3 regions of the Weizmannia agrestimuris genome follow, and region 1 is predicted to be linked to each of the others. Evidence: riboswitches for the same ligand, from Rfam matches in the RefSeq annotation. Region 1 holds a riboswitch; each other region holds the start of a gene.
What was found. Region 1 has a riboswitch for thiamine pyrophosphate ahead of NFR98_RS13700 (3-oxoacyl-ACP reductase). Riboswitches for the same ligand answer to the same signal wherever they lie in the genome.
Positions count from the first base shown of each region.

Region 2: another riboswitch for thiamine pyrophosphate. It lies ahead of NFR98_RS11010 (ABC transporter permease); the one in region 1 lies ahead of NFR98_RS13700 (3-oxoacyl-ACP reductase).
Region 3: another riboswitch for thiamine pyrophosphate. It lies ahead of tenA (thiaminase II); the one in region 1 lies ahead of NFR98_RS13700 (3-oxoacyl-ACP reductase).

Region 1 covers NZ_CALPDC010000049.1:680-9,933, forward strand. Annotated here, with positions in the region: gene NFR98_RS13675 (MOSC domain-containing protein) at 1-304, opposite strand, end outside; gene NFR98_RS13680 (YkyB family protein) at 422-1,018, opposite strand; gene thiE (thiamine phosphate synthase) at 1,309-1,953, opposite strand; gene thiD (bifunctional hydroxymethylpyrimidine kinase/phosphomethylpyrimidine kinase) at 1,950-2,756, opposite strand; gene thiM (hydroxyethylthiazole kinase) at 2,762-3,574, opposite strand; gene NFR98_RS13700 (3-oxoacyl-ACP reductase) at 3,713-4,474, opposite strand; TPP riboswitch at 4,542-4,653, opposite strand; gene thiD (bifunctional hydroxymethylpyrimidine kinase/phosphomethylpyrimidine kinase) at 4,740-5,558, opposite strand; gene cytX (putative hydroxymethylpyrimidine transporter CytX) at 5,659-6,996, opposite strand; gene NFR98_RS13715 (NUDIX domain-containing protein) at 7,267-7,707, opposite strand; gene NFR98_RS13720 (GNAT family N-acetyltransferase) at 8,041-8,466, opposite strand; gene NFR98_RS13725 (GNAT family N-acetyltransferase) at 8,457-8,957, opposite strand; gene NFR98_RS13730 (GNAT family N-acetyltransferase) at 8,957-9,254, opposite strand, start outside.
Region 2 covers NZ_CALPDC010000028.1:29,673-38,621, forward strand. Annotated here, with positions in the region: gene NFR98_RS10990 (2-phosphosulfolactate phosphatase) at 1-304, shown strand, start outside; partial or broken gene NFR98_RS10995 (phosphosulfolactate synthase) at 384-1,081, shown strand; gene NFR98_RS11000 (VOC family protein) at 1,065-1,463, shown strand; gene NFR98_RS11005 (ABC transporter substrate-binding protein) at 1,786-2,775, opposite strand; gene NFR98_RS11010 (ABC transporter permease) at 2,787-3,551, opposite strand; TPP riboswitch at 3,798-3,909, opposite strand; gene NFR98_RS11015 (MFS transporter) at 4,319-5,566, shown strand; gene NFR98_RS11020 (TetR/AcrR family transcriptional regulator) at 5,535-6,182, shown strand; gene NFR98_RS15835 (DUF6688 domain-containing protein) at 6,219-7,043, opposite strand; gene NFR98_RS11025 (DUF6688 domain-containing protein) at 7,243-7,710, opposite strand; gene NFR98_RS11030 (hypothetical protein) at 7,730-7,981, opposite strand; gene NFR98_RS11035 (GNAT family N-acetyltransferase) at 8,023-8,484, opposite strand.
Region 3 covers NZ_CALPDC010000009.1:36,100-48,613, reverse strand. Annotated here, with positions in the region: gene NFR98_RS06010 (pyridoxal phosphate-dependent aminotransferase) at 1-1,163, shown strand, start outside; gene NFR98_RS06005 (RraA family protein) at 1,491-2,111, opposite strand; gene NFR98_RS06000 (alpha-galactosidase) at 2,331-4,523, opposite strand; gene NFR98_RS05995 (acyl carrier protein) at 4,914-5,240, shown strand; gene rlmD (23S rRNA (uracil(1939)-C(5))-methyltransferase RlmD) at 5,613-7,004, shown strand; gene NFR98_RS05985 (class I SAM-dependent methyltransferase) at 7,328-8,104, shown strand; gene NFR98_RS05980 (hypothetical protein) at 8,634-8,888, shown strand; gene NFR98_RS05975 (alpha/beta hydrolase) at 9,193-10,086, shown strand; gene NFR98_RS05970 (helix-turn-helix domain-containing protein) at 10,179-10,370, shown strand; TPP riboswitch at 10,403-10,492, shown strand; gene tenA (thiaminase II) at 10,529-11,320, shown strand; gene thiW (energy coupling factor transporter S component ThiW) at 11,360-11,878, shown strand; gene allB (allantoinase AllB) at 12,003-12,514, opposite strand, start outside.

The DNA of each region.
Region 1 (9,254 bases):
TATGGATATCTGCTTCCGAACATCCCGAGAGCGTAATATTTTCGCCAAATGCCCCCGGCTCAAAAGTCCGGTTAAATTTCTTCCCCCATACCGGAAAATGATCACCAACATACACGCAGACTGCTTTATCCGCTCCGCCATGATGCACAAGGTCCGCCTGCTTGTCCCCTTCGAAATTTTCTTTTGCCAGATATACCGGGCCTTCCTGTGGTGTTTTAAAAATGCCACTCTGCACCACTTTCTGTTTATAGGCAAGCGCCTTTGGTTTGCCTGTATTTACCGAAACAACAACACCGTCCGCCATCATGCCTGCTCCTTTCCCAAATTGCTATCTAAATTTTACCATCATTTGCGTAAACTTTGAAAAACATTTTAAGAAAATCCCGCATGTCTCCCGTTTGACTTTCCGGATTCGCTGTTTTCAATCCTTTTGCAAAAAGGTTTCTAAAAGTTTTACCGCTTCATTATATTTTAGCGTAACTTTTCTTGTTGCCGCTGCCGGAATAATAGCAATTTCGCCCAGGTGCTTCAAACATTTCGTCTGGCCTTGTTCTGCCGGTAAATGAAAGGTGTAGTCTTCCAGCTGAATGAGCAGCAATTTCTTTCCATTCTGAGTATGATAGCCGATCATTTCAGCCTTATTTTCATCAAGCAACTTGCGGAGGACAGCATCTTTTAATGCATACAGTTTTAATTGCCGTGTTTTTGCTCTGTTGACCACACCATAATTCCTGTCAAAATAGTTTATCTTTTTTGTATCCCTGCTTTTTTTAGCTGACTTGTTGATAATATATAGAGATTCAGCGATGTTATGAATCGTCATTTCGAGTTTGGATATATCCGTTTGTCTTTGTTTCACGACCTGTGTTTCGTTTATATCGTACAAAGGATATTTTTTTCCGCGATAGCCGATTTTCATCGCTTTGGGTTCCCCGACAGGCTTCCGTTTTAATGCTTTCAGCTGTGTTTTTGTTTTCAGATTTTCCGGTACATCCTCCCATTTTCTGTAATTTTCCACTGCCTCTCCCCCTTATTCGCATAAACCATTCTCTGCGCCTTGCCAGCACAAAAAACAACAAATGATGAGAGGTTATCTGGTTTTAACAGCCCTCACCTTCCCTTCCACCGGAATGTTTGTTTGTATTTTATCACAAGAACAAACGTTTTATCAACCAAGATATTGAAAAATTCTCGCAAAAAATTCACCGCCATTCAGCCTGCTTGGCACCAAAAAAGCCAGGCTCCTACACCCGGCTTATCTTGATTCCATTTTTAAACTGTCAAAAGGCGCAGGGCTTTACGCCTTCATTATAAAGCGAGCTCCCTTTTCAACAGGACAGCTGCCGCTTCTGCATCTTCCGCGCCTGCGATCGCAGAAATGACGGAAACGCCGTCTGCGCCCGCTTCTATGACGCTTTTTGCATTGCCCGGCCCTATGCCGCCAATTCCGACAATTGGAATCCGGATGCCATTTTGGCGGATTTCGCGAATGACGGCTGTGCCTTTCGCTTCTTTCGCATCTTCTTTCGATTTCGTCGGAAAAATTGGGCCGACGCCAAGATAATCCGCGCCTCCGTTTGCTGCCTGCCTGGCTTCCTCCAACGTATAGGCCGAGACGCCGATGATCTTATCCCCCAACTTTTCTCGTACGGATGCCAGCGGTTCATCTTCCTGCCCGACATGCACACCATCAGCATCCAGTTCCAACGCAAGTGCAATATCATCATTTACAAGAAAAGGAATCCCGTTTTTTTGGCATATCCACTTCAATTTTTCACCAAGCGCTTTCTTTTCTTCGCCTTTTCGTGCACCGTTCCCTTTTTCACGGAATTGAAAAAGGGTGACGCCGCCCCTGATGGCCTTTTCCAGCACTTGTTCCGGCGGCAGCGTGCAGTTCGGGCTGCCCATAATAAAATACAGTTTCAATGCGCCACGCAAATATTCGGCTGTCATCCGTTTTTCATTCTCCTTTTTTGGTACGCCCAATGGTTTGTCGGCCCGTGCCCGTGTCCAATTTGAATGCCGTCTTCGATCGCGGCGGAAATGAATGCTTTTGCTGTCGACACTGCAGCAAATATATCCGCGCCTTTTGCCAATTCCGCCGTAATCGCCGAAGAAAACGTACAGCCGGTGCCGTGCGTATTTTTTGTTGCGTACCTTTTCGCTGTATATTCGTAAAAATTCACCCCGTCAAAAAGCAAGTCGCTCGAAACCGGGGAAGATGCGTTATGGCCGCCTTTAATAAGGACATACCGGGGGCCGCAATCCGCAATGATGCGTGCCGCTTCCTTCCGATCCCCGGCATTTCGGATGGGCATTCCTGCCAGTTCCTCTGCTTCCGGAAGATTCGGCGTCACAATGAAGGCGAGCGGAAGCAGCTTGCTTTTTAAGGCTTGAACCGCTTCCTTTTGCAAAAGGGTTTCCCCGCCTTTTGCAATGATCACCGGGTCCACAACGAGTTTTTCCCAGCGGTAGGTTTTGATTTTTTCCGCGGCCACTTCGATGATGCCGGAATCAAACAACATGCCGGTTTTTAGCGCATCCGTCCCCATATCTCCGGCAATGGACTCCAATTGGCGGGAGACGGCTTCGGGTCCGAGCGGAAATACCCCCTGGACGCCGCGTGTATTTTGCGCTGTCACCGCGGTAATCACGGACATGCCGTATACTTCCAATTCCTGAAATGTTTTCAAGTCTGCCTGGATGCCTGCACCGCCCCCGGAATCAGAACCGGCAATGGTAAGTGCTTTTTTCATGACGTTCATCCTTCTTTCTTTTCAAAAGAGGCATATTTTTGGATTTCTTCAGCCCCTATTTCTGCCAGCTGGTCTAAAAATGCCATTTGAAAACTGCCCGGCAAATCCCCGCCTGTTTTTTCCCTTGCGATTTCCGCAGCAGCGCCGTAAATCGCAAGCGCCGAAACAGATGCCTGGACCGGATCTTTCTCAACAGCGAGAAAAGCGCCGCAAACCGCGGACAAAAGGCAGCCTGTCCCGGTGACTTTTGTTAAAAGCGGGTGGCCGTTATGTACGAGATAAAGGTTTGTACCGTTTGACACCGCATCCGTCTTGCCACTTACCACGATCGTAGTATGAAGCGTTTTTGCCGCTTTTAAAGCGAGTTCGCCCGTATCCAGGCCGGTATCTCCTGCATCGACGCCTTTTACTTTGGCATCTATTCCGATCAGATTGGCGATTTCTCCGGCATTTCCCCTGATGGATGTGAAGCGGATTTCTTTCAGCAATTTTTTTGCCGTTTCTGTCCGGTAACGGGTTGAACCGGCAGCTACCGGATCAAGGACGACCGGAACGCCATTTTCATTTGCAGACTTTCCCGCCAAAATCATTGCTTCGACGGCTTTTTCGTTCAAAGTGCCGATATTTAACACGACCGCATTTGCCGCTTTCGCCATATCGGCAACTTCTTCCACCGCATCGGCCATTACCGGAGATGCGCCAAGTGCCAACAGCCCGTTTGCTGTAAAATTAGCCACCACAATATTCGTGATATTATGGATAAGCGGATTGGCTTCCCTGATTTTTTCAAGCAGTTCAATTGGTTTTTCTTTTTCCATTTCCATTCCCTCCTTCAATAAAGTACAATTGTCTCTCATTTACTCGCGTATTCTCCAAATTTCACAGGCATTTGATTTACACCTAATCGTTGTCATACCTCTAAATGGGGATTTTCTTGCAGGGTAAGGTCCATCCGCCTAATCCATTACAAGTCCGCCGTCAACGACGAGATTTTGTCCGGTTACCGCCCTGGCCCATGGCGATGCAAAAAACAACACGGCATCCGCAACGTCTTCCGGTTCTGTCACCTTTTGCAGCGGGGTTGTTGCCTGAATCAATTGAAAAACCTCTTCAGATGTGGCCGCACTTGCATCCGTCGTTTTCAGAAGGCCGCCGGATACCATATTAACGGTAATGCCATATTGCCCCAGATCTTTCGCCATGCTCCGGGTGAAGCCGAGGAGCGCTGCCTTGCTCGTATTGTAATCATGGTAGGCGACAACCGGATTTTGAAACAGGTTTGTGCCAATATTGATCACCCTGCCGAAATGCAGCCGTTTCATTTCCGCAAGGCCGGCCTGTATGGTATTTAATGCGCCGCGAACCGCACCTTCCATCTGCAAGCTGTATTCCTCCCACGAAATTCGGGAAGCATCGTGCCGGGATTCCGGATCAAAGCGGAAATGCACGAGGGCATTATTTACAATTGTCGTGACAGGCCTGGAAAAATAAGCTTCGGCCTGCCGGAACATCTTTCTTACCTGCGCCGGATCCCTTACATCCGCCTTCAGGGCAACCGCTTTTTCTCCTAAAATATGCTGAAGATCCTTTGCCTTCCCCTCACTCTCAAAATAGTTGATGACAACGCCCGCCCCTTCTCTTGCAAAAGCTTTTACAACTGCTTTGCCTAACCCCCTGCTTCCGCCTGTGACGACAACCACCTGCTCATCCAGTTTCATTTGTCCCACCCCTTCCCATGCAAAAAAGCCAGGCCCGAAAAGACCTGACTTCATCAGCAAGAAATTTTTTTACAAATTCCTACTTTCCTACGCCGGTATGATCCGGATCAGGTCCAAAGGGTTGAAAAACGCCGGTTTTTCTCTCAGCCCGCCAAATCCGGGCACCCCTAGTAGTTTGAAAGATTTACTTTTTTCAATTATAGCTTTTCTATTATGCTTTGTAAAGCTTAATGAAAATCACCGGCAGGGGTTATATTATGTGAATTTAGCTTTGTAATCTTTCTCCATCTTCATCTCTTAATACCCAATGGGCAATTGGTCCATGTCCATGCCCAATTCCCGGGCTCTCAGAGATTGCTCTTGTCAATAATTTTTTAGCTGTTTTTACGCTGTCTTCTAAGGGATGGCCCTTCGCCAACTCAGCTGTAATCAATGAAGACAATGTACAACCAGTTCCATGAGTGTGAACGGTATCAATGCGTTTGGATTCGAGCCATATTGTCTGCTCCCTCGTCACCAGACAATCACGAACAGTTTCTGATGTAACCAGATCATGTCCGCCCTTTAACAGCACAGCACCTGCCCCTCTTTTGAGAATCAGTCGTGCTGCGTGCTCCCGGTCCTGATCAGTACGTATCGTCATTTCTGACAGAACTTCCGCCTCCGGTGTATTCGGTGTAATGACATCAGCAACCGGAACCAATTTCTTTTTAATCGTCGCAATTGCTTCAGGAGCAACGAGATGTGTCCCACCTTTTGCAATCATGACCGGATCCACAACCAGCGGCCTCCATTTAAATCGTTTAATTCCGTCAACAACAGCTTCTATGCGTTCTGCATCAAACAGCATACCCGTTTTTAAAGCTGCAATTGAAAAGTCGTCCGCAATGGATTCCATTTGACGGACAATGCTGTCAACCGGCATTGGAAAAATTCCCTGAACTCCTTTTGTATTTTGCGCTGTCACGGCAACGATTACAGACATGCCGTAGACACCCCTCTCTTCAAAAGTTTTCAGGTCGGCCTGAATACCTGCACCGCCACCGCTGTCAGTTCCTGCAATTGTTAATACCTGTGGTCTCATCTAATATACACCTCTTCTAAAATGATCATAGTATTATTTTTTTCTGCATTTGACAGATTGGATCCCATCCATTTGTTATAATGTTTTTGAAAATAACTTATCAGCCTGCTGCATGATTCTTGTATATGCCACTGCTTCTAACCTTTGAAAATTGATCCCTATGAAGAAGTCTCATAAGGAAATAATAAAGGACTGCCGTAATAATCAGACTAATAAATGACGAACCAATTGGCCAAGCTTGAAAATAGCTGACTTCATAGAGAGCAAAACCAACCACAAAAGCGACGAAAGCTACCAGATTAACACCGCCCCGGTACCAGTACGATCCTTCTGGTTTAGTCAAGTCTGCTAGCTTCAGGTGTTTACGGATTAAAAAATAATCAACCAATACGATGCTTTCAATGGGAATAAAGACAGCACCAAGGATTAATAAAAAGCTTTGATATTTATCAATTGGAAACACCAGCGAAATCAGTGTGCCTGACACTCCTGCAATGAATACAAGACGCCTCTCCGAAAACTTTGGAAATAAATTGCTTGCAGAAACACCTGCTGAAAAAACATCTAGAAAAGCTGTCGTTACAGTGGAAAAAAAAATAATAAGCAGACCTGGGATACCCAAGCCCAGTGCACCCATGATTGGAATTGGGCTTGCATTCCAAAGGCCAGTAGCAATGGTACAAAGCAAGCCAACAAAGTACATCCAGATGCTGGATAGCGCATAACCCCAATATGTAGCGTGTGCGGCCCCGTTAATATTCCTTGCATACCGGGAATAGTCTGCAACCAAAGGAACCCAGGAAAGGCACATGCCGATCACATAATCTAATCCGAGAGAGAAAGTAAGATGACCTTTAGGTTTCTTGTCCATTAAGTCTGCAACATTTACTGTTGACAAAACAGCATAGGTCATGATGATGGATAAAATCAATGTTGCACCAACTGTAAATATCTGAAACCATTTTAAATGATTGTGTTTCAAAAGCGCGTTAACCGTTGTGATCAAACCAATCAAGATAATCCAAAAATCTCGGTTCCCAAGAATTCCTGCAAATTTTAAAGATACACAGGCTTCAGCTGCCATCAGAATCATCACAGCTGTCCAGCCAATTAACTGCAGCGCATTGCACAAGCTCGGAAAAAAAGAACCTCTAATCCCAAATGAAGCACGGGTAGCAATCATACCTGATACTCCCTCTCTTGTTCCAATGCGGGACATGAAATACATAGGAACTGACCCGACAAGCATGCCAACGATAATCGTCAGTAATCCATTCGTCAAACCAAGACCTGCCAGTGTATTTCCTGAAAAAATAGCAGCCAGTCCTAATCCTGCTCCGATCCATAACAGTGCAATCTGCAACGAAGCAATTTGCTGTTCCTTTTTTGGCACTACTTCTAATGAGTATGGGACTTTTAATTTCTCATTCGATTCCATTTGAAAACGACCTTTCACATTTTTTGATAACGAAATATATTGTTAAAACAATTGGTTTGGTAATTACATTTTTACGACCAAAAGAATGACGGTATATCTTTTCTGGACGGTTTTATGTAGCTCTTGCTGACATTTGTTTTTATCTGAAATTTGGAAACAGAGAGACTTACAATTATAATGTTTGGAGATCCATCACTTTTTTAAAAGGTGCTGTCAGAAAGATTTTTTGTTTCATATTGAACTACCCCTCCTGTTCTTTTCGTTTAAATCTTATCGGATAAATGCACCTGCATAGCCTGCTAAAGCGTCCCCAAGCCACAGCGGAACCATTTTTAATAAATTTGCAGGAAGCTGATCTTTCTGAAAAAACTGGAGTGCTAAAGATTCGGAAGAATTGTTTTGCAGCTTTCCTCCTGCAATTTCCGCCAAAAAACAAGTGGTGATAAAATGGACACACTTTCCATCGGGATACTTGAAAACTTGAAATTCAGGGTCGGAATAAACACCAATTATTTGTTTTATCCGAATTGTTAAGTTTGTCTCTTCTTGCATCTCTCTGATTGCTGCTTGTGAAACAGTTTCCCCGGGTTCAACATGGCCGGTTGGAAGACCCCATTTTCCAACATCTACCCGCTTTTGAAGTAATACTCTTTCCTGTTGATCAAAAAGAACAACGGCTACACCCGGATAAATTTGGTCGATTACATTCAATGCCTCATTCCTCCTTTAAAATAAAAAAAGAGGGGAAAGAATCAGCGCATAAGAAATACACTGAACCTTTCCCCTCGGATCTTTTATATCAATAGGTGCCTCTTGTCTTATTACAAGAGATGAAGCCCTCGGTCGCAGACCTTCTGAATGAAGCGGAACCCTAGCTCCAGTTTTCCAGTTCAATATTATTCTATATTAAGTTAGTCACAATGTCAAGAGATTAGCCGCATTTTTAACTCAATTTTGATTCTTATCAGCATTATAACACCGGCCATCCCGGGAGATGAAGAGGTACGGCGATAAACTGCGCTTTTTTAAGCCAAAATGCACAAACTACAATCTTTTTAAAAAAACATAACTGACTTTATCATAATCCATTTTTTCTTCATAAAACCGGTGTGCGTCTTTTCTCTGCAGGCCGGATGACAGGGATACAATGCCGTATCCGTTTTCGCCGGCCTGTTTTTCCACATGCGCCAAAAGCCTGGCGCCGTACCCTTTTGATCTGTGCGCTTCATCCGTCACCAGGTCGCATACCCAAATAAACCGCCCGTTGTACAAGGTAATCATCGGCATATAGCCGGTTACCGCCACAATGTTTCCGTCATCTATTACTGCGGCCATCTTGTAATCCGATTTTTCTGCCGCCTCTTCCACCAGCTGGAGATAGTGTTCTTCGTCCAAATGTTTACGCAGCTGTTTCATCACCGGAAACGCTGCTTTCCACTCTTCCCGGTTTGCAAGTTCTTTTATTTCCATCTGTATATCCCTTCTTTGCCTAAATGGTAATGCATAATAATCAATTCGCCTTTTTTTCCAAACATCCTGCCCCCTTCATCCACAAACCCGGCTTGTCTGTACAAATTTTGGGCAGCAACATTTTCCGTATTCACCCCAAGAACCATCTGCTCTATTTCCGGAAAATGGGTACGGACAAAATGGGGCAGCTGTTTTAAACATTGCCTGGCGTATCCTTTTCCCTGCTGGTGGAAATCGGTTGAAAACGTCCGCAGCAATATGGCATGCGGATGACTTGTATATGGCCTGGCGCCATTTTTTTCATGAAGCACAAAAAAGTTTGTGATCCAGCCATGCCGGACTGCAACAACAGGGTGCCGTTCCGGATCATCTTTTGCAAGGGCAATGGCTTCATCCGGATGGCCGGTGAAACGGAGCTGATCATCCGTTATTGTATAGTTGTCCAATTGCTGCTTGAAATCATCATTGTAAAAGACCAGTTCCAATTCCATTACCCCTTGCATGTCGTTTCTACCAAATCGAGGGATAACCGTACCATATCCCGGCAGCGAATCCCGTTTTCGTATATCGTTTCAGCATAATGCCTGACGAAAAAGCCTCTGTCCACCCCGGAGATCCGGAAACCGCATTTTTGATACAAGGCCAGCTGGCTGATGCTGGAATTGCCGGTGCCTACTTCGATCGTTTTAAATCCTCTTTTTCCTGCCCTCCGGATGGCATCCAGCACAAGCCGTTTTCCAAAGCCTTTCCCTTGATGTTCTTTTGCAACCGCCACATTCGCCAATTCC
Region 2 (8,949 bases), on a different contig from region 1:
CAAATGGAAAGGCAAAGACAACGCCCGCATCAATATTATCGCTTCCCATCCGACGGGGGAAGATGACCTGGCATGCGCATTATACATGGAAAGCATCCTTACCGGCTCCGGCACGATAAAGCCGGAATCAGTGATCAAGGAGATTGTAAATGCCAGTGTTGCAAAGAAATTTCTTGATCCCGGCCAGCCTGCATTTAACCCGGCTGACCTGGAATTTTGCAGCAACGAAACAGACTGCGGGTTTGTTATGAAAATTGATCCAACAGGAGAATTTCCAACGATCGTGAGGGTTGAAGATGAATGACCATGGTTTGACACTGCCTTTACGCAATGAGAAACCGCGGGATTGCGGAATCACCATCTTAATTGACAATGGCATTCCGCTGAACTTTTTTAAAGATACCATGAACAGTGCAGCCCCTTATATTGATTTCGTCAAATTCGGCTGGGGAACATCGGTGGTTTCGCGCCATTTGGAAGAAAAAATAGATCACCTGAGGCAAAACGGCATTGCCTTCTTTTTCGGCGGCACTTTATTTGAAAAGTTTGCCAGCCAGGGAAAGACGGATCGGTACGTTCAATACTGCCGGCGGTTTGCATGCGAATATGTTGAAATCTCAAATGGCACCCTGCCGCTGTCCAATCCGGAAAAGTGCCATTATATTGCGGAATTTTCAAAGGAGTTTAAAGTGTTAAGTGAAGTTGGCTCAAAAGATACTGCCAAATCAATAGCCGACACGCCGGCGTTATGGCTGGAATCGATTAGTCAAGATTTAGAAGCAGGCGCATATAAAGTGATGACAGAGGCAAGGGAAAGCGGCACGAGCGGCATTTGCAACGGGGACGGGGAAATACGGGAGGAGATGTTTGCGGCCATCCTGGACTCCGGGATTCCCCGCGATGCTTTCATTTTCGAAGCGCCCAACAAGCAGCTCCAGGCTTTTTTATCCAACAGCTCGGCCCGGATGCCAATCTGGCCAACATCCCTTTTTCGGATGCCCTTGCGCTTGAAACATTAAGGCTCGGTTTGCGATCAGATACTTTTTTTATTGGAGGAGATTCCCATGAGAAAAACGGATAAAATTTTTCATTTGGCGATCCCGTGCAAAGATCTTGATGAAACAGCCGATTTCTATCAGAAATTAGGCTGTAAGGTGGCGCGCCGGTATGATGACCGGGTCACTTTCAATTTTTTCGGGGACCAGGTTGTCTGCCATCTGAGCCCTGAAAAAATAGACCCCAACCCGAAAATGTATCCCCGCCATTTCGGCATTACTTTTTTGGATAAAGCAGCATTTGAGGAAACCCTCCAATCCGCAAAGAAAAACCGCTTGGCATTTTTCCAGGAGAAAATGGTCCGGTTTGGGGGCAGGCAAGAGGAACATTGGACATTTTTCCTCCAAGATCCCTCCAACAACTTGCTCGAATTTAAATATTACCACGATGAAAGCATGGTGTATTAACCAGTCCCATTCATTGCTCAAAGCATGCGATGCGGCTTTTTCCGGAAAGAGCCGCATCGCATGCTTTGCCATTTGGGCCAGGCGATAAGCGTTTTTTCCTGGCCCGAGACGTTTGATCGTTATGTTCAGCAGGATGGCAAAGCCCCGGAGGCCCTTTTTAGGCTTAACATGCAAACCGCAGGCATACAGCTGCGGTTTTTTTGCGGCTTCCCGCAGGAACATGCAGCGCTTGAAGCGAATAACATACTCTGCATGTTCCGCCACCCGGTTTTGTGATCCCATGCTGGCGGAAGCCAAAGCGATTTGGCTTCCAGAATGCTCCTTATTTATTTTCTAAATGGACAAAAGCTTTTGCGGCATTGACATGTGTTTTTGTGATCTTTGTCTGGTACAGCCAATCCGAAACGTCTTGCCATTTTTTCAGGCCCTGATCGGCAATCGTTTTATTTTTTTCGCTCATCAGCGGCAGCAAAATGTGCAGGCTCTTCGTTTCCACATTTTTATCCAGCGGTGAAGAGGCATCTTCATGTTTTAACAAAATGGCAAGCGCCTTTTCCGGATGTTTTTTGACATATTGCTGGCCTTTTTCGGCAGCAGCAAGAAATTTTTTAAAAATGTCTGGCTGCTGTTTCAGCTTATTTTCGTTTGCGATGAAAACGAGTTCGGCATAATCCGGAACACCGTATTTTGCCGGATTGAATGCTCTAACGGGTACGCCTTCCTTTTCCAGCAGCAACTGTTCATGATTAACAAAACCGCCGACGATCGCATCAGTTTTACGGGCTGTCAGAGCAGGGATTAAATCATAGCCAACATCCACTGTTTTCACCTTGTCCGGATCGCCCCCGTCTGCTTTGACCATTGTCCGAACGACTGCTTCTTCCAGCGGAATGGAAGAATAGCCGACCGTTTTGCCCGCCAGGTCTTTCGGTGAGCGGATACCACTTGAAGCTGGCACCATCACACGGTTCAGCGTATGGCGGACGGCGGTGCCAAAAGATTGGACCGGAATATTCTCATCGCGCGCGATTAACACTTGGGGTTGATAACTTAATGCAATATCAATTCGATTCGCAGCCGCAAGTTTTAACGGGTCATTTGTGTCAGAAGGCATTTTGATGCTGACATCAAGGCCCTGCGCTTTAAAATAGCCTTTTTCCTTGGCTACATAAAGAAAAGAATGAACCGCATTTGGATACCAATCCAGCATGATCGTTACTTTTTGCGCATGTTTCGTTGCTTGCTGCGAATGATTGCTGCAGGCACCTAGCATACACGCCAGTACAGCGACCATTACCCATCGTTTCTTCATTGAACATCCCCCTAAATTTTTGTTCTGTTTTTCAATAAGCTTTTTTCCATCCCATAAATAAGCAAAAATAATCCCATGCCGAGTGCAGCCAAAAGAAAAACGGCCGAAAAAACAGCGCCCGACTGCAAATACCCAGACATTCGCTTGCTAAAAAAGCCAAGCCCCGCAGTTGCGCCAAGCCACTCTCCGATCGCTGCCCCGCTGACACAATATACAACCGATAATTTCAAGCCGGATAAAAATTGGGGAAGGGCCATCGGGACAGAAAGTTTTCGGAAAATATCCCAACGGCTGGCGCCCATTGTCCGAAACAAATTCAGATAGGCGGGATCGACGGTTTTTAATCCGTCAAAAGTGCTGATTACAATCGGAAAGATAGCCGTTAACACAATAATCGCTACCTTGCTCCAAACTGAATAGCCGAACCACATCATAAAAACAGGTGATACGGCGACAAGCGGGATCGTTTGCGAAATAACAAGAAACGGATAAAAGATTTTTTCAGCCGTTTTGGAGACATACATGATGACACCGATCATCACTCCACCCGCAACAGATAAAAGAAAACCGATGCCGACTTCCTCCACTGTCGCAGGCAAATGCACATTTATTAGTTGCCTGTGATTTTCTATGAAAGATGCATAGATTTGGGTAGGGGACGGCAAAATGAAAGACGGGATCACCCCTTTCTGTATGACCCACTGCCAGCCGGCTATCAAGACCAGCATCGTAACGCAAAAAAGTCCGTAATCCCCCAGCCATTTTCGCCACTTCATTTAGGAAACCTCCTTTCATCCGAACTTCCAATATGTACAAGCTGCAAACCGTTCCAAAGCCCGTTCAACCATTTGAATTTTTTCCTGCTATAGCAATCTTCCACCTACTTTTTGTTTTTATTTCTTCCTGCCCGTCGTCATTGACGAGGTTTTTCCGGTTACCGCCCTAAAAGCAGCTATTTTCCCTCCCTTCCAACAGAAAAAAGCCAGGCCTGTAAAAGACCTGACTTTAATAAGCAAGAAAATTTCCCAAAATCCCTACTTTCCTACGCCGGCATGATCCGGATCAGGTCCAAAGGGTTGAAAAACCAAATGTTTTTCTCTCAGCCCGCCAATCCGGGCACCCCTAGTAGTCTGAAATATTCACTTTTTTCCATTATAGGCTTTCTATTTGCCTGTGTAAAGTGGTGCAGGCTTTTTTCTATGGTGATTGGTTCAATTATCGGCTCCCAGTCAGGGCTCCTGTTTTTCCAAAAATCCCGAAAAAAACTGCAAAAATTTTCAATCATGATGATACTCACGATATATAAGCTCATTTAACGCTTCATTCCGTCATCGTAAACTGAATAGACAGCCATTCAGATATTTATACGACAGCGGCTGCGGTTGCAAGTGCTGACGGAAACAACCACATCGCCCCCTCTTCTCGTGCTTGTATGCTCACAAAAAAACCAATTTTATGAAAAAGACGAAAATAGTCTGTTAAATGACACGAATGTCGCTTATAATTATAAAAACGACACATGTGTCATTTAAGGAGGAGCATAATGAAGCATTCGCTTTTTAAAAATCATTCCTTTCTATTCTTAATCAGTGCGCAAACCGTTTCAAATCTTGGGGACTGGCTGCATCTTGTTGCATTGTTTGCATTAGTGGCATTTAAGTGGCACGCCGACCCGATTGCAATGGCAGGCATTACATTATGCATGGTGCTGCCGTCAATTTTATTTGGATCCCCTGCCGGCTGGCTGGCAGACCGGTTTAACCGTAAAGTGCTGATGAGCTTCTCGGATTTCGCCCGCTGCGGTTGTGTGCTCGGGATTGCTTTTTCCGTTTCGCTTTGGCAAGTTTATATCTTTCTATTTTTTTTGGGCTTTTTCTCAGCCGTCTTCACCCCTGCAGAAAGCGGCCTGCTTCGCCAAGTTGTTGGTGAAAACCAAATACAGGCGGCAATCGGCACAAGCGAGATGATCAATAACAGTGCCAAAATCATCGGGCCGGTAGCAGGCGGCGCATTGATCAGCCTGACCGGAATCAAAGGCGCTTTTTATCTTGATGCCATTTCTTTCTTCCTCTCCGCCCTCCTGCTGTTTGGAATCAAGGCGCCAACATTACAGAGCCCGGTAAAAAGTGATCTAGAACATCGGGAAAAGGTCTCGCTAACTGAAGGATTTCGCTTTCTCTCCGGTTTTCCCGTGTTAAAAATAGGTCTGATCGTTTTTTGTACCATGATACTGGCCTTGCAAATTTCTGATTCCCAGGCCATGATATTAATAAGGGATATCAAGAACGCAACGGTCCATTTTGCGAGCTGGTGTATTGCGGCAAGCGGTTTTGGCATGCTTACTGCTTCCGTGCTGTTTACGAAAATAAAGTTAGGGGAGAAATTAATCACTTTAAAAATCAGCCCCGCCATACTTGGTTTGGGTTGTATCATGGTAAGTACGGGTACCGGCTGGCCGATCGGCATCATTGAAGCCGTTTACCCTTGCGTCTTTTTTCTGATGGGTTTTTCTTTTACAATGGCTGTCATTCCTTTCGATGTGCTCGTCCAAAAGAAATCGCCTGAAACGCATACCGGAAGAGTGTTCGGTACCATCAACAGCCTTTCTACACTCGCTGTGCTTGTTGGCATATTACTTGGAGGCTCGCTTTCAGAGTGGTTTGGCGTCCGTCTCGCATTCCTGATCTCTGGCGGAACCACTTGCCTGCTTGCTGCCGTTTCCGCAATCGCAATGAAAAAAGCAGAAAGGAAGGAAATTCATGTCGCCGAGGGTATCAAAACAACATCTTGAAGAAAGAAAAAATCATATATTGGATGCTGCGAAGCGGGTGTTTGAACGAAAAGGCTATGAACCTGTTACCATGCAGGATATCGTAAAAGAAGCCGGCATTAGCAGAGGAAATCTGTATCAGTATTTTTCTAACACAGAGGAAATCATGCAGGCGGTTATTGAAAAAAATGACGATTCATTTTATACGTACATTCAAGACCTGGCAAGCAGCCATGAAAAAGTATGGGATGCCATTCAAGCCTATCAGAAAGTGGTTTTCCAAAGTTTGCCAAATCCTTACGGGATCGTGATGTATGAATACTCTGTCACCAGGTGGCGCAATCCGGAAAGAAAGGCATTTTTCCAAAAAAGGTATACCCGGGCCATGAAAAGCTTTTTAGCGCTTCTAGAAGAGGGCGTAAAACAGGGTGAATTTCACCCGGTACAGCCGCTTGAAACGATTGTCAATTTTATGGTGAACATATGGGACGGACTGATTTTAATGGCTCATGTAGAGGAACCGGAAAGAGTGGCAGTAGGCGGACAGCTTGAGGCGTTAAATTTATACTTAATTCAGGCTTTGCGCCCCGATGAAAATGCAGACTGGCATTTGGACACCAAGATTGAACCCGGCTGATACGAACCGGGTTCAGATATAAAACGATGATGATCGTTATTTACGCAGTTCGCTATATTGAATCTGAATCCTGTTTTCCGGTTTTTGATCCACTGTATATAAGATAAACAGAAAAAACCATTCCAAAGGTTTCATGAAAAGATAGACAAGGTCAGCTGACCACTTTGTACGGATATGCCTGCTGAGAGGATAACCGTATTTATCATAAATATAGCGGATGAAGTGATGCATACGCGGCATGTATTCTTCAAGTAGATGTTCGAAAGCGTTCGCAACAAGCAGCTGGCGGTTCACAGGAATTCTTTTGCCGTGCCGGAGCCCTGCCCTTACCGGCTTAACGACTTTTGTGTGACCCCTCGCTGCCACAGAACATAAATAGTGTTCGTCTCCCTTTAACATTTCCGGAGGGGGATTGGGTATCCTGGAATAGGTGAAAGAACTTGTATCTAAAAACAAACGGATAAAGCTGTCCGGCCGCTGACCAAATAATATGAGGACCATTTGGACAATAAGCAAAACAGGAAAAAAACAAATCGCCCACAATCGAGGCATTTTACTATACCGTACGGAAATTTTAAAGAGTAAAAGAAGAAATCCCTTATACTGTACAGTCTCTTTCCTCATTTTTATTGAAAACTCATTCAGTGAATCTTTTAACTTGGTGATATACAGTAAAGCAAGGCAAAATAAGCTATATTGAAATGCTCGGACGGAATACATATCCCCCAGTTTTGAGAATAGCGTATGTGTAAAATAAACAGTAGCAAACCCAATATTTAAAACCAGTATCGTACTGCTCACGACATAGATAACCGGTGAAACCCGGCCGGCATAAAAATTCAATATCAGGAACCCAGCCATGTGTTTATTGCAAAATTAAAGTGCAGAGATGTGCAAAATTTCTATGCAAATGGTTATGCAGAGGGGCTTTACATGGAGGGGTAGCCATGATAACCTGTTTGGGTTTGCCAAATCTGTTACAGCTGGCCGCTTGGCAAAAGAATCATGGCTGCAGAGGCTCCATGTCAAGCCCTTAATAGCGAGAATTCAGATTGAATTTTTATGCGGTATAAACGAATTTATATACTGCAATACTCTGCACTTTTTTCTTGCAAAAAACAGCCATGCCCAGTACAACCAACACAATCGCTGAAAAGATATGATTAGGAGCCAATGAAGCATAGCCGTCCGCCCGCCCTCCAATTTCATAAACGTGCAGCTGTTCGCCTGCCCTTGCACCATAAGCGTTCAGATAACACCCCACGATAAACAGGCAAATAAGCACGACTGCATTCACCGTATCCATTGTTTTGACTTTGATGGATGGGGCTGCTTGTGTTCCCTTTTTAAAACTGGATAGGAATCTGGCAATCACATACACAGGAATACAGAGAACAAATAGGGCTAAAAACACAAAAAATACGGATAGAATATGATAGCCAAATCCTAGGATGTATGCCGCTGCCAGGAACAAAAGCACAACTGCAATTAAACTTATGATCACAATTGGCGCTCTGTTGTTTTTCAATGCAGTCCCCCCTACTACGCTAAATGAATGCTTTTGAAAATGCGCCCTTGTAGCGTTTCTTTGCGATTGGATTTCCGAAAACAACAGTTAAATTGATTTGTTTTTCCAGGCCTTTGGTTTCTTTCGCTATGCTTATGCGTTTTTTTAAAGTGTCTCCCCACTCCCTTTCCTCTCGAAGTTCATGCGACAAACATGCCGTAAACATGGCCTTTATAAATCGATGTTTCTGATATGCGTCAGCATCAGACTCCTTTAAAATACGGATATGCATTTGCTCCTCTCCTGTCCGCTTTTTCTTTTATCGTTAATGTTCTAAACCTTTCCTGCCATCCGGAACACTTTCCCGTCCATTTCGGGCTTTAGCCATTTCATTCCCATTTTCTCATAGAACGAAATGGCTTGCTTATTTGTCGGGGATACTCTGAGATGGTATTCCTCCAATTGATGTTTTTTGAAAACGCTCATCGCATACGCATGTAGTTCAGCGCCAAGACCCGAGCCACGTTTTTCCGGAATAAGATAGTACAAGTTGACATAGCCAATCGGTTTACCTTCAAAATCTTTACGTGTCACCTCAAGCTGTCCAATTGGAACACCATTTTCAATCGCAAGCATAAAACCTTCCGGAAATCGTACTTGCTGCATTTCAAGCCATTCAAGGTACTCTCTTGCATTGAAATTTGCATCCGTTCCGAAGCTTACGATAAAAGAATCCCTTCGGAACGGGAGAATATACTGGAGATGCTGCCTGACTTGAATGGGAATGAAATCCATTTATTAACCTCCTCTCTTGCTTCCTCCTTTGCCAGCCCTTTATCATTTCTTTTCGCCCCGGCAGCTGAAATCCATTTATCAATCGGTTGGCACAATTCTCTATTTTCTTATCGTCATCTATTGTAGCACAAGAACTGCGGATTTCCTTCTTTTACATTGTCCGTTTACTTTTTCAGCGTGAATCAACGGTCAATTATGGATAGTCATTTTTGAAGCAATATGTTATGTTGAGACTGTAAAGGATGCGGAAATGGGGGCTCCGAAATGTTTGATACAGTGATAAATACTGTGTTAGGTTTTGCTATGATCATTCTTATACTTTTTTTGCTTTACCGGTATCTCGTTCTTATGAAAACGAAGAAACTGTCTAAAATCGATTCCTTTTTTATAAAAGAATCCCATCATATGAATAACATACCCAATAAACAGATCGTTCGTTTCCTGAAATTGAGATATATTTTTAGT
Region 3 (12,514 bases), on a different contig from region 1:
TCAAAAGGATGCTCGGCCAGAAATCGGTCATCCGGGAAATTGCTGAATACGGGGCAGTGCGGGCAAAGGAAATTGGGTCTGAAAATGTTTTTGATTATAGCCTTGGCAATCCGAGCGTGCCGGTCCCTCAAGCTTTTACCGAAAAACTTATGGAACTTGCGAAAAATCCGGCGGTGCACGGCTACAGCCCGAGTCTTGGGATTGATTCCGTCCGTGAAAAAATTGCAAATTCCTTAAAGCGGCGGTTTGGCATGCCGTACCGGAAAGAACATATTTTTATGGCGACAGGAGCAGCCGGCGCCATTGCACACGCGTTAAGGGCGGTAACCGTACCGGGAGATGAAGTGCTCACGTTTGCGCCGTATTTTCCGGAATACGTGCCATACGTTAATCAAACGGGCGCGGTGTTAAAAGTTGTTCCTGCTGATACGGAAAATTTTCAAATTCATTTTGACGCGTTCCGCCGGATGATTTCGCCCAAAACGGCAGCCGTTTTAATCAACACGCCGAACAATCCTTCAGGTGCTGTCTATTCGGAAGCTACGATCCGGGAATTGGCGCAGATTTTGCAAGAAAAAGAGCGGGAATTCGGGCATGAGATTTATATCATTACAGATGAACCGTACAGGGAAATTGTGTTCAAGGGTGTAGAGGCCCCGTACGTTGCAAAATATCATCCGTACACGATTACATGCTACTCTTTCAGCAAGTCGCTGTCGCTGCCAGGCGAGCGGATCGGGTACGTGGCTGTGAACCCGGACTGCCCGGATGCGGAATTGATTGTCAATATGTGCGGCCAGATCTCACGCGGCATCGGCCACAACTGCCCGCCGTCAATCATCCAGCTCGCTGTTGCCGAAGTGCTGGACATCACGGCGGATCTTTCAGTCTATGAAACCAACATGAATATTTTGTACGATGCCTTGACCGATATGGGTTTTTCCATCACAAAGCCAGGTGGTACATTCTACATGTTTCCGAAAGCCTTGGAAGACGATGCTGTGGCATTTTGCAAAAAAGCACTTGAATATGACCTGCTGCTCGTTCCTTCTGATACGTTTGGTGTTCCGGGCTACTTCCGGATTGCCTACTGCATCCCGACAGAGAAAGTGAAACGGTCGCTTGCAGCGTTCAGGAAACTGGCAAATGAATATCAACTATGAAGCATTTGGCCAGTCCGCCGTATGTCGTGTAAAACAGACTTAAGCTTTTGCATCGGGGCTAAGTCAACAATTTTCATGGTGTTTGCGGCCGGTAGCAAACTAACAATGTTTCGCCCGTTTTATAGAATAAAGTGAACTTAACTTTAAAGCCACTTATCCATCTGCATGGTGTTTGCAGCCGGTGGCAAAATAACAATGTTTCCCTGTTTTATAGAATAAAGTGAATTTAATTTCAAAGCCACACATCCATTTGCATGGCGGCTGTTTTTTTCCGGCAGGGAGCATCTCCTGTGGTTCAACAACCCAATAGTGCTAGAGACAGGCAGCTTATGATTTTGAGATCATGGAGTCTAAGTACTTGATGATCTCTTCTTTGTTTTCGGAGACGGATTCTTCCCTAAGCTGGTCTTTTTTCATTTTTTCCTGTGCTTTTTGCAATATCTTTTCTCCTTTTTCTGCCGGGACCACAACAACTCCGTCCGCATCACCCACGATAATGTCCCCGGGATGTACGGCTACTCCCCCGCAGGAAATGGGGACGTTTATTTCGCCAACACCGCTTTTTCCGCTAGCGGCCACAGTTGTGCCTCTGCAAAAAACAGGATAGTTCAGTTTTTTAACGCCATCTATATCGCGAATGACGCCGTCCACAACGATCCCGCTTATGCCTAAAGTTTTTGCCATCCCGACCACAAAGTCGCCAGCAATGGCTCTGTACTCATCCCCCTTTGCATCCACGACAAGAACATCGCCAGGTTGTGCATGTCTGATGGCTTTTAGGACGGCTAAATTGTCACCCACCGGCATTTTAACAGTAAAAGCTTTGCCGCAGAGAAAATAGGAAGATTTCAATGGCTTAATCCGCGGGTGCAAGTTATTCAAGCCGTCCATAGCATCTGATATACATGTGGTAGGAATAGAACGGAATGCGTCTACAAATGCATCCATAGTTGAACCCTCTTTCTTTAAGACTGGTTTTATGTATACTATACTGAAATAGAGAAAAAAATGAAAATAAAAAATTGTTATATTCATTCATAACAAAAATGAATAGAGGAGAGGAGAAAAGCCGCTGAAAAAGTCCAAGAGAAAACGGCAAGACACCGCGCCATTCATAGTGTCTCACCGTTTTTCAGTGTCTTCTGCCCGGGCAGAGGGGAGGTATTTTTACTCGTACACCACCTCAAACTCCGCCTTGTAACTTGCAAAGTCCTGTTTGTTAAACAATGGCAAATATAGCCCAATGTTCATCAGTTCGTCGCCGCCGTAGATTTTGCCTGTTTCAATATGCCGGTAGTTTTTGTCCGGGTCAAGGCCTGCCAGTTTTAATATTTTCAACTGGCCGGCTGCTTCAGACAGTACGTTGAAAAAATAGGCAATGGTATGGTTGCGGTCCGGTGAGACAAATTGCCAGGCGGCGCTGTTGCCTTCAAACGGGCTTATCAGGCGGTAAAACCGGCCAAACTGGAACAATTGCCGGTGTGCTTTGTAAAATGCAACCTGTTCCCGGATCACTGCTTTTTCATCTTCCGTGCATTTTGTCAAATCCAACTCATAGCCGAAATTGCCGCCCATTGCCACGTCACCGCGCGTCGATAACGGCGTAACCCGGCCGGTTTGGTGGTTCGGAACGGCCGAGACATGCGCGCCCATCGTAACCGGTGGGTAGGCGAGGCTTGTGCCATACTGGATTTTCAAACGGTCGGCCGCATCGGTATTATCGCTCGTCCACGTTTGCGGCATATAATACAGCATGCCCGGATCAAAACGCCCGCCACCGCCGGAACAGCTTTCAAACAAAATATCAGGATAACGCGATGTCAACTTTTCTAAAAAGTCATACAGCCCGAGCATATAGCGGTGGGCGGTTTCTCCCTGGTTTTCCGGCTCCAGCAGGGCGGAATGGACTTCTGTCATATGGCGGTTCATATCCCATTTGATGTAATCAACATGGACATGATCCAGAATGTCTGTCATCTGCCGGAAAATATTTTCGCGTACATCCCTACGGCTAAAATCGAGCACATATTGGGAGCGCCCTTCAGAAAGCCCGCGGCCCGGAATTTGCAGTGCCCAGTCCGGATGTTCACGGAAAAGGTCGCTGTCCCGCGAAACCATTTCCGGTTCAAACCAGAGGCCGAATTGCATCCCGCGTTTATGGATTTCTTCTGCCAGGTTTTTGAGCCCCATCTTTATTTTTTCGGCGTATTCATACCAGTCCCCTAAAGAACTGCGGTCATTGTCCCGGTGGCCGAACCAGCCGTCATCCAGTACAAATAGCTCAATGCCGAGCTTTTGCGCCTCGTCGGCGAGTTCAAGCAGTTTTTCATCATGAAATCGGAAATAGGTCGCTTCCCAGTTATTGATCAATACAGGGCGTTCCGCATCTTTATGCTTGCCGCGCAAAAGGTGGCGGCGGTAGAGCGTGTGAAACGTTTGCGACATCCCGTTCAGCCCGTCTCTGCTGTATACCATCACCGCTTCAGGGGAATAAAAAGTGTCACCCGGCTCCAACGCCCAGCTGAACCCGAAATCATTCAGCCCGATTCCAAAGCGTACCTGGCCGAACTGGTCCTGCTGCACCATTCCGGCAAAATTGCCGCTGTAAACGAGGTTCACTACATATGCTTCACCTTGGAATTCCGTTGTTTCAGGCTGGACAAGCGCCAAAAACGGATTTTCCTGGTGGCTGCTGGCGCCGCGCTTGCTGTCTATCCGCTTGATGCCGTCTGTTACGGTTTCTCTTGCTATTTGCCGTTCGCGTTTATGGGCGCCGGGGAGATGCAAAAGCTCAAAATTTCCGGCTGGGAAATCGACATTCAGGCTCATCAAGCGTTCAATTCGAACAGGTTTGTTTCCGCCGTTTGTCAGCACAGCCGCGCGGGAAATCGCCGGAAAATCGCGAAAGATGGTATATAAAAGCGTTAATTGAAGGCCTGTAAGCTTGTCTTCCAACATGATTTTCAACGTTTCGGCTTCATTTTGATTGGCAAAAGTAGCGGGAAGCCCGGGAAGCGCCGGCTTGCCCTTTAAAATGTCATACGCCCGGTAGCGGAAGTCCGTGACCGTTGACCCGTCCGCATGTCGGATAATATGTGCCGGCTCACGGAAATCGCCGTTGCCGTAACCCGGGAATTCCTGCAGTACCGTATCAAGAGAAAATTTGCGGTCTTTTGCACCGGGCGGGTTCGGGGAAAAACTGCGGTCAATGCGCGGATAGGCGCGACCTCCGTGATAGGATCTCACCGGCTTTCCCCAATACAGATGTTCAACGTAGCCGAATGCATCTACTTGTAAAAGGTAACTCACTTCATCATTTTGCAAATGGAAAGTTTTCGTTTGTTCATCAAAACTAATCATTCATCTTCCTCCTCGTATCGTAAGTGCAGAGGTTTTCGTTTTGCTGCTTCAGTTGGAATGGCCGAGGCATCCCCAGTTTCGTTCAATATGATAATACGGTTAGAGAAAATTCTTTTGGGTAAAGGAATGGTGCATCTGCTTTACCGAAAGAATCCGTTTACACTATACTATCATTTTAGTGTTTGCATCCGTCCTTGTCACTTGATTTGTAGAGAAGCTGTGCGGGCGTATCTATATCCAAGGAATGCTGCGGTGGTCTTTTTCCGGAAAAATTTGGCATAAAAAAGTTAGCGTCAGGTATTGCATTCTTGTGCTGGCGTTGTAAAATGACTATTATTAAAAGTAGATGAGAAACAATTTGTTAACATTTACACAATGGAGCTGATGATGATGCGGGAAACCATTTCAAAAGAAAATATCCGGGAAAGAGTGCGCGACATTGTGTTGAATGATTTCGATGATGACCCTTCGAAAATAAAGGATGACACCCTTTTTGTCGATGATCTCGGTGCAGACTGGATTGATCTTTCAGAGCTGGCTGTGGAGTTATCAGATGAATTTGATCTCGATATAGAGGAAGATGAAATCAACAAGCTCGTTTCCATTGAAAAGACAACAGATTATATATATGAAAAACAGCGAAAATGTCGTGAACATCTGGCAATCAAACTGCCAAAAATACTGGAAATCAGAAAGCAAAACAAGGCCCGTGGATAACTCATGATTCACGGGCTTTGTTTTGCTTATGGGTTGCTGATTAAGCAAAATTTATAGATTTGGTTTATAAAAATCAAGAGAAGAGTTTGCACTCGCAAGCTGTTTCATCGTATTAGAAGACAGAATCCTGCATTTTGCAGATAGTTTCTTCTATATATTGAGACAGCATTTGCTGATCAATGGGTAGAAAATCGGATTCGCCCAGCAAGCTCTATTTACGGGATGGCTTGCAACGGCGCGATGCACATTTGCAAACCGCTTTTTTTCCATTATACTATTACAAGGCAGTGAAACGCCCGTTTTTTTGAATCGAAAATTTTACACTTTAAACGTGTTCAAGATATTTGTTTTTCAATGGAAGGAGAGATTGGATTGGCCATTTTGCAAGGGGAATCATTGGTGACAGAAATCCGCGGCCTTGATGCAAAAGGTTCCGGGCAGGCGGTTGTCTGGCGTGAAAATGAACTTGGTAACGCGAAAAAATTAAAACTGACCATTCCGCGTACGCTTCCGGGGGAAAAAGTACGCGTCACCGTGGACCAGCCGGAGAAAAGAAGAAGAAAGGCGCTGCCGGATGAAATTCTGAAAGCCCATCCGGAAAGGGTGGTGCCCATGTGCCCGCACTTTGACCGTTGCGGTGGCTGTGTCTGGCAGCACTGGGCATACGAGGGGCAGTTAAAACAAAAAACTGCCCATGTAAAAGAAGCCATTGCCGCACAAGGCTTTGACCCGGCGCTTGTCCGTGATACGATCGGCATGGACAATCCTTGGCATTACCGCAATAAAATGGAATTTACATTTGCTCCGGATGGATCGCTCGGCCTCCATGAGCAAGGGAATTTCCGGAAAGTGATTCCACTTGAAACCTGCCTGATTGCCGGAAAAGAAATGGTGGATGGCACGATGGAAGTGGCCGCGTGGGTAAAAGAGCATGGCTTAAAAGGCTATGACAAAGATGCGCACGAAGGCCTCTTACGCCACTTAATGGTGCGCCAGTCTTTTGCAACAGGGGAAATGATGCTCGCCCTGTTTGCAACAAAAGCGCCGGATGGGGAACTAGCTGAAGCGGCCCGCGATTTGGCAGAGCGGATCACCGGCAAATTCCCGCAAGTAAAAAGCCTGCTCTGGCTCGAAAATACCGACTGGGCAGACCGGACACAGGCGGAAAAAACACATGTCCTCTCTGGACGTGATTTTATTTACGATGAAATGGGCGGTTACCGTTACCGGATATGGTTCGATACATTTTTCCAAACCAACCCGGTACAGGCACAGAAACTCGTCGATCTTGCGCTTGAAATGGGCCGGCCGGAGAAAACGGAAAAAATGATTGACCTGTTCTGCGGCGTCGGCACATTCTCGCTGCCGTTTGCGGACCGTGTCGGGGAACTTGCCGGCATTGAAATCGTCGAAACCTCGATTGAATCTGCCAAACGGAATGCAAAAGACAATGGCATTTCAAACACATATTTCCTTGCCAAAGACGCACGCAAAGGGATAGATGAAGTGCTGGAAAGCTTCGGCAACCCGGAACTGTTGCTTCTCGACCCACCGCGTTCCGGCGCCGGCGGCAAAGTGATGCGCAAAATCGGCCGGGCCCAACCTGCGCGCATTGTCTATGTCTCCTGCAACCCGGACACATTTGCAACGGATATAAAAGAACTCGAACCGTTTGGCTACAAACTGACTGCCGTCCAGCCGGTGGACCTGTTCCCGCATACGGTGCATGTGGAATGTGTGGCGCATTTGGTTTTAGATGTGTAAACAGCAACGATACAAAGCCCTGATTTTGTGAAAATCACCTTTCCAAAATCAGGGCGATTTTTTATTCAAAATCAAAAATCTCCAATAGCCGGCTTATTACCGGGACTATAATGAATATTTATGATTTGTAATAAAATTTTCCGAATTTTTCTTTCCAATGAGGTATAATAAAATAAAGCTGGAGAGAATGAGCGAAACATTGCTATTTTGTTACCGGTTGCAAAAGCAATTAGGATGTAAAATGGATGACTTGGTCTAAATGTAAAAAACTAAGTTCAGTTTTTAGAGTAATATGATTTTTCAATAGAGATGAGGGATAAGAAATGGGAATTGATTTTCACAGTAAGCAAAATCGATTGACTTATACAACCCGTGTTGCGGATCGTTCCTGGATTGACATGATGAAAAGTCTGCTAACTGTCGAGCATATATCAAACGCTTTAGATATCGGGTGCGGAGGAGGGATTTATTCGAAAGCCCTGGCAGATATGGGCGTTCAAACTGTTATAGGCATCGATTTTTCGGAACCGATTCTTGAAGGAGCGAAGGAAAATTGTAAAGACTATAAAAATATCTCCTTTCAACTCGGAAACGCTTATGATACAGGCTTAGAAAGTCAAAGCTTTCAATTGGTGATTGAAAGAGCGTTAATACACCATCTTTGGGATTTGCATGCTTGTTTTAAAGAAGCACACAGACTGTTAAAGGATGGCGGGGTTTTTATTATTCAAGATCGCACACCCGATGATTGCTTATTAGAAGGAGATAACACAAACATCAGAGGGTATTTATTTGAGTTATTTCCAAAATTAATTGATGAGGAAATAAAACGCAGGCATAGCAGCCAAACGGTCATCGAGGCTTTGCAAGAAGCAGGGTTCAAAAAAATTGAAGAAGTTAAATTATGGGAAACAAGAAAGGTGCACGAAAATAAAGCGCAATTATTAAAAGACATAAGTGAAAGAACAGGAAGAAGCATTTTGTATGAACTGGATGATCAAGAACTAAGTTTGCTGACCGATTATGTCCAGAAAAAGGTGACAAAGGAAAATAACATCGTTGAAAAAGACCGGTGGACAATATGGAAGGCAACTATTTAGCTGATTGACCGCCTGCAGGGCAACGGGTAAGAACAACTACCCACTTTCCCCAATTTTGCAGGCGTAAAATTAGAAGATCCGGAAATGCATCAAAAGGGGGATGTTCAATTTTATTTACTAAATCCTGAACAATATTTATGTGTTTATGAGGCTTCCTCTATGAATAGTTATAGAGCAGATCATAACAATTATAAAGACATTGATAAAATAGATTTCCGAAAATATAAGTCCTGAAATTGAAGTATTTTTAACCAATTTCGGCCATTTCCTGGACAGTGCCGAAACGCGGCAAATTAGGGAAAGTGGCCGGTACTGCTATTTTAAGGCCGGGCCAGAATCAATACCCTTCAATGTCGCAGCAAACGCTATTGATTGAGTATCGTTTTAAAAGATGTCTCATGGCTAACCCAGATTCTGCTTAACGGATAGGACGTCCTGATATCTCACAGCACCTGAGCCATGTGGAGTGTGTTTGCATTTAAAAAATATAATGAGAAAATAAACCACAAGGCGGTGAAACGTTTTGAGAGTGAGCCGTGAAGAATTAAAGCGGATGATTGATCAAATTCCTGAACAAGATGTCCTTGAAGTGTATGATTTTATTGAATTTTTAACCTTCAAGCGGGGAGAACAAGCACTAAACGAAAAGGAAGTTGAATATCTGGCAAAAGATGAAGAAGTTGTTCGTCAGGTTCAAAAGAGTCGCGAAGATCGGCGAAACGGACGCATTTACAGCAAAGAACAGGGGCTTAAGTATCTTCGGAGATGTTTCAAGGGGTCTTAAGCGTGGACAAAGAGTATCGTGTATTTTGGTCACAAACTGCGCTGGACGAATTGAGCAATATTCGGGGATACAAACAAGAAGGCATATGCTTATTGGGGTTAGTATGAAACATAAACGCTTGGAACAAAAAGGATCGCTTGGTCAGCTTTCGTTAGCTCGTAAAAGTAACGATAAGTCGAGAAGCCCCTACTTCGAGTGACCCGTCGAAGTGGGAGTAGTTCACTGTGGAGCCATTTTTATACGTATATGTCAATTCTATTTCGTGCAATGTTTGTGCTCGCCTGAAGCGGGAGAAGGGAGAAAAATGAACAATCAATTTCGACGAGAAGATATTGACTTTTATTCAAATGGAACAAGGTGTAGCGCGTGGCTATATCTACCCAATGTAGATAAAAGATGCCCGGTAATTGTAATGGCTCATGGCTTGGGTGGAGTGCGTGAAATGCGGTTGGACGCATATGCTGAAAGGTTTGCTGCTGCCGGGTATGCCTGCTTTTTATTTGATTATCGTAACCATGGAGCAAGTGACGGAAATAAAAGACAACGGATAAATGTAAAAGAACAACTTGCAGATTGGAACTCTGCCATTGATTTCATCAAAAAGAATGATAGGATTGATGATAGTAAAATACTCCTGTTTGGAAGTTCGTTTAGTGGGGGACACGTTATAACCCTATCAGCTTATCGAATAGATATTCTTGCAACCGTGGCACAGTGCCCATATACAAACAATTTAGCTACAATGAAAACGGTCTCACCGCTATCTGCCCTAAAAATATTCCCCTTTGTCATAGCCGACGTTTTATCTTCTATTACCGGGTATCATCCGGTCATGATTAAATTGGTGGATGCGCATGGGAAAGTAGCGATGATGGCTGTTCCTGATTACAAAGAGGTTTTTAAGTTGATGCCTGAAAATTTAAAGTTTGTGAATAAAGCCCCTGCAAGAACGATTTTGGAATTTTTTAAATATTCGCCTAGTAGATATACTAAAAATATAGAAATACCGATATTTTATGCGGTTTGTCGGAAAGATATATTAGCACCTGCTTGGGCAACCATAAAGTGTGCAAAACGCTCCAAGAAAGCAACGATTAAAGCGTACGATTGTGGACATTTCAATATTTATTTAGGTGATTATTTTGAAAATACAATAGTAGATTATATAGACTTTTTTGATAAAATTACAAAAGGCTAGTTGGATAATCAAATGCAACAAGCTAAATAAATGAAAAAAAGAGCATGATAAACCGTTTACGATGAAAACGCAATCAATACGGAGGTTTATCCATGGTGAAGATTTCCACCCTTCGTGCAGAAGGAAAATCCATACAAGTAATCGCTGATGTGGTTGGCTGTAAAAAAAATACCGTATCTCGGGAACTGAAGCATGGTACGGGCAGCATTTGGGGTAACATCCTGTGCTTTTTTCCATATTTTACGGGCAATAAATTTGCTGTTGCACAAAATTCGGGACTATGATATGGTAAGAGTAATGAAAATGAATATTCACAATAGTCTACTAGGGGCGCCGGGTTGGCTGAGAAGTACCCTTTGAACCTGATCTAGTTCGTACTAGCGAAGGGAAGTAGGTGATGAAATTACACCTGATGATTTGTAATTGATACACCCGCTTTCCGATGGAGGGCGGGTTTTTTATTTTGAGGAGCCGCCTCTGGCCATCGCTCGGGGCAAAGGGAGAAACCAGCCTGCAAACCGCAATCGGTTTCCCGGTAAACAAGGAGGAATCATTGTTGAAACGATCTTTTACAGAAAGGCTATATCAAAATGTCCAACCGATTTGGGAGAAAAACCATAACCATCCTTTTGTCGTGGGACTGGGGAACGGAACTTTAGAAAGAGATAAATTTATCTATTATTTAAAGCAGGATTACGTATATTTAGTTGAGTACGCAAAACTGTTTGCCATGGGTGTTGTGAAAGCGGGTAACCTCGGCATGATGACGAGATTTGCTGCGGTGCTCCATGAATCGTTGCATTTTGAGATGGAACTGCACCGCCAATACGCTGCCGAGTTTGGCATTACACGCACGGATTTAGAAGCAACCCAACCAACGCCGGTTAACCTTGCTTACACGAGTTATATGCTGCAAGTGGCCGCCAATGGAAGCTTGGCTGAACTTGTTGCCTGCTTGTTGCCGTGTGCCTGGGATTATTGGGAAATTGGGAAACTGCTAAAAGTAAATCATCGAGACACATTGGAGGCCAATCCTTACAAGAAATGGATCGAAACCTATTCTTCAGAAACGTTCGGCTCCGGAACGCAGTGGTTAATTGACTTAATGGACCAACTGGCAAGCGGAAAATCAGAAACGGAACTGATGGCCTTAGAACGCCATTTTCAAATGGCCTCAAAGTATGAATACTTATTTTGGGATATGAACGATAAAAAACAAGACTGGCCGGTCTGATTTTCATTCGCAACTAAAAAGGAGGGAAGTTTGGTTCTAATGAGAAAAACACAAAAAATAACAGCAACTGCAGTTATTGCGGCTGTAACGACTGCATCCAGCAGCTTGATTTATATCCCGGTCGGTTTTGCAAAAATTTTTCCGGTACAGCATTTTGCCAATATACTCTCGGCTGTTTTGCTCGGCCCCGGTTATGCGGTTGCGCAAGCCTTTATATCCTCGCTTTTACGTAACTTGCTTGGGACAGGGAGTATTTTTGCCTTTCCGGGAAGCATGATCGGCGCGTTTTTGGCAGCTTATCTTTACGCGAAGACGAATAAGCTCATTTTTGCCTTTGTCGGGGAGGTCATGGGGACGGGCATTCTCGGTGCCCTGGCCTGTTATCCCATTGCTGTTTTTCTGCTCGGCCAAACATCAACGCTTTTCGGATTTATCCCTGCCTTCTTTTTAAGTTCTTTTGCAGGGGCCATTTTTGGCTATGTTTTGATAAAAGTTTTACAAAAAAATAAAGGATGGGGCAGGATGATCAATCATACCGTAAGCAACCGTAAGTTTTGAGCGAAACACCGGGGAGGAATGAAGGCATTGCCACGGCGCATACAGGATGCCAGCTATTGATAACCGGCCAAAATTTATGCCAGCAAAATCAGGCTCTTGAAAGCAGAGCCTGATGCTGTTGGCATTATGACGGCACTCCGGCATAGTCTGAAACCTTCGCTGGCCGGATCCATTTGCCAACCGGCTCACCCTTGATACCACCGCCATCCAGATCAAATACGAGCTGTCCTCTTACAAAAGTTTTCGTAACCCGGCAATCAATTTTTCTGCCGATATACGGGCTGTGCTTATGGCGGTAATAGAGGTCTTCCGCACTTACCGTGTATGGCCGGTCGGGATCGAGAAAGAGGAGATCCGCATCTTTTGCGAGCGCAATTTCCCCTTTCGATTTTAAGCCAAAACGTTCGGCAGGGTTGGTTGCAATCATGCGCGTAAATTGCGTAATGGGAATATTGCGCTTTTTGACAGCCTCATCGAACATCAAATCGACATTATTCTGGCACCCGGTTATGCCGCCCCATACCTCAAAAATATTTCCGGTTTCGCTGTCCTTCATTACAGGCGGGCAAGGGGAATGGTCGGATGTCAGCATATCGATTTTTCCTTGTTTCAATCCTTCCCAAAGTTTTTCCTGCT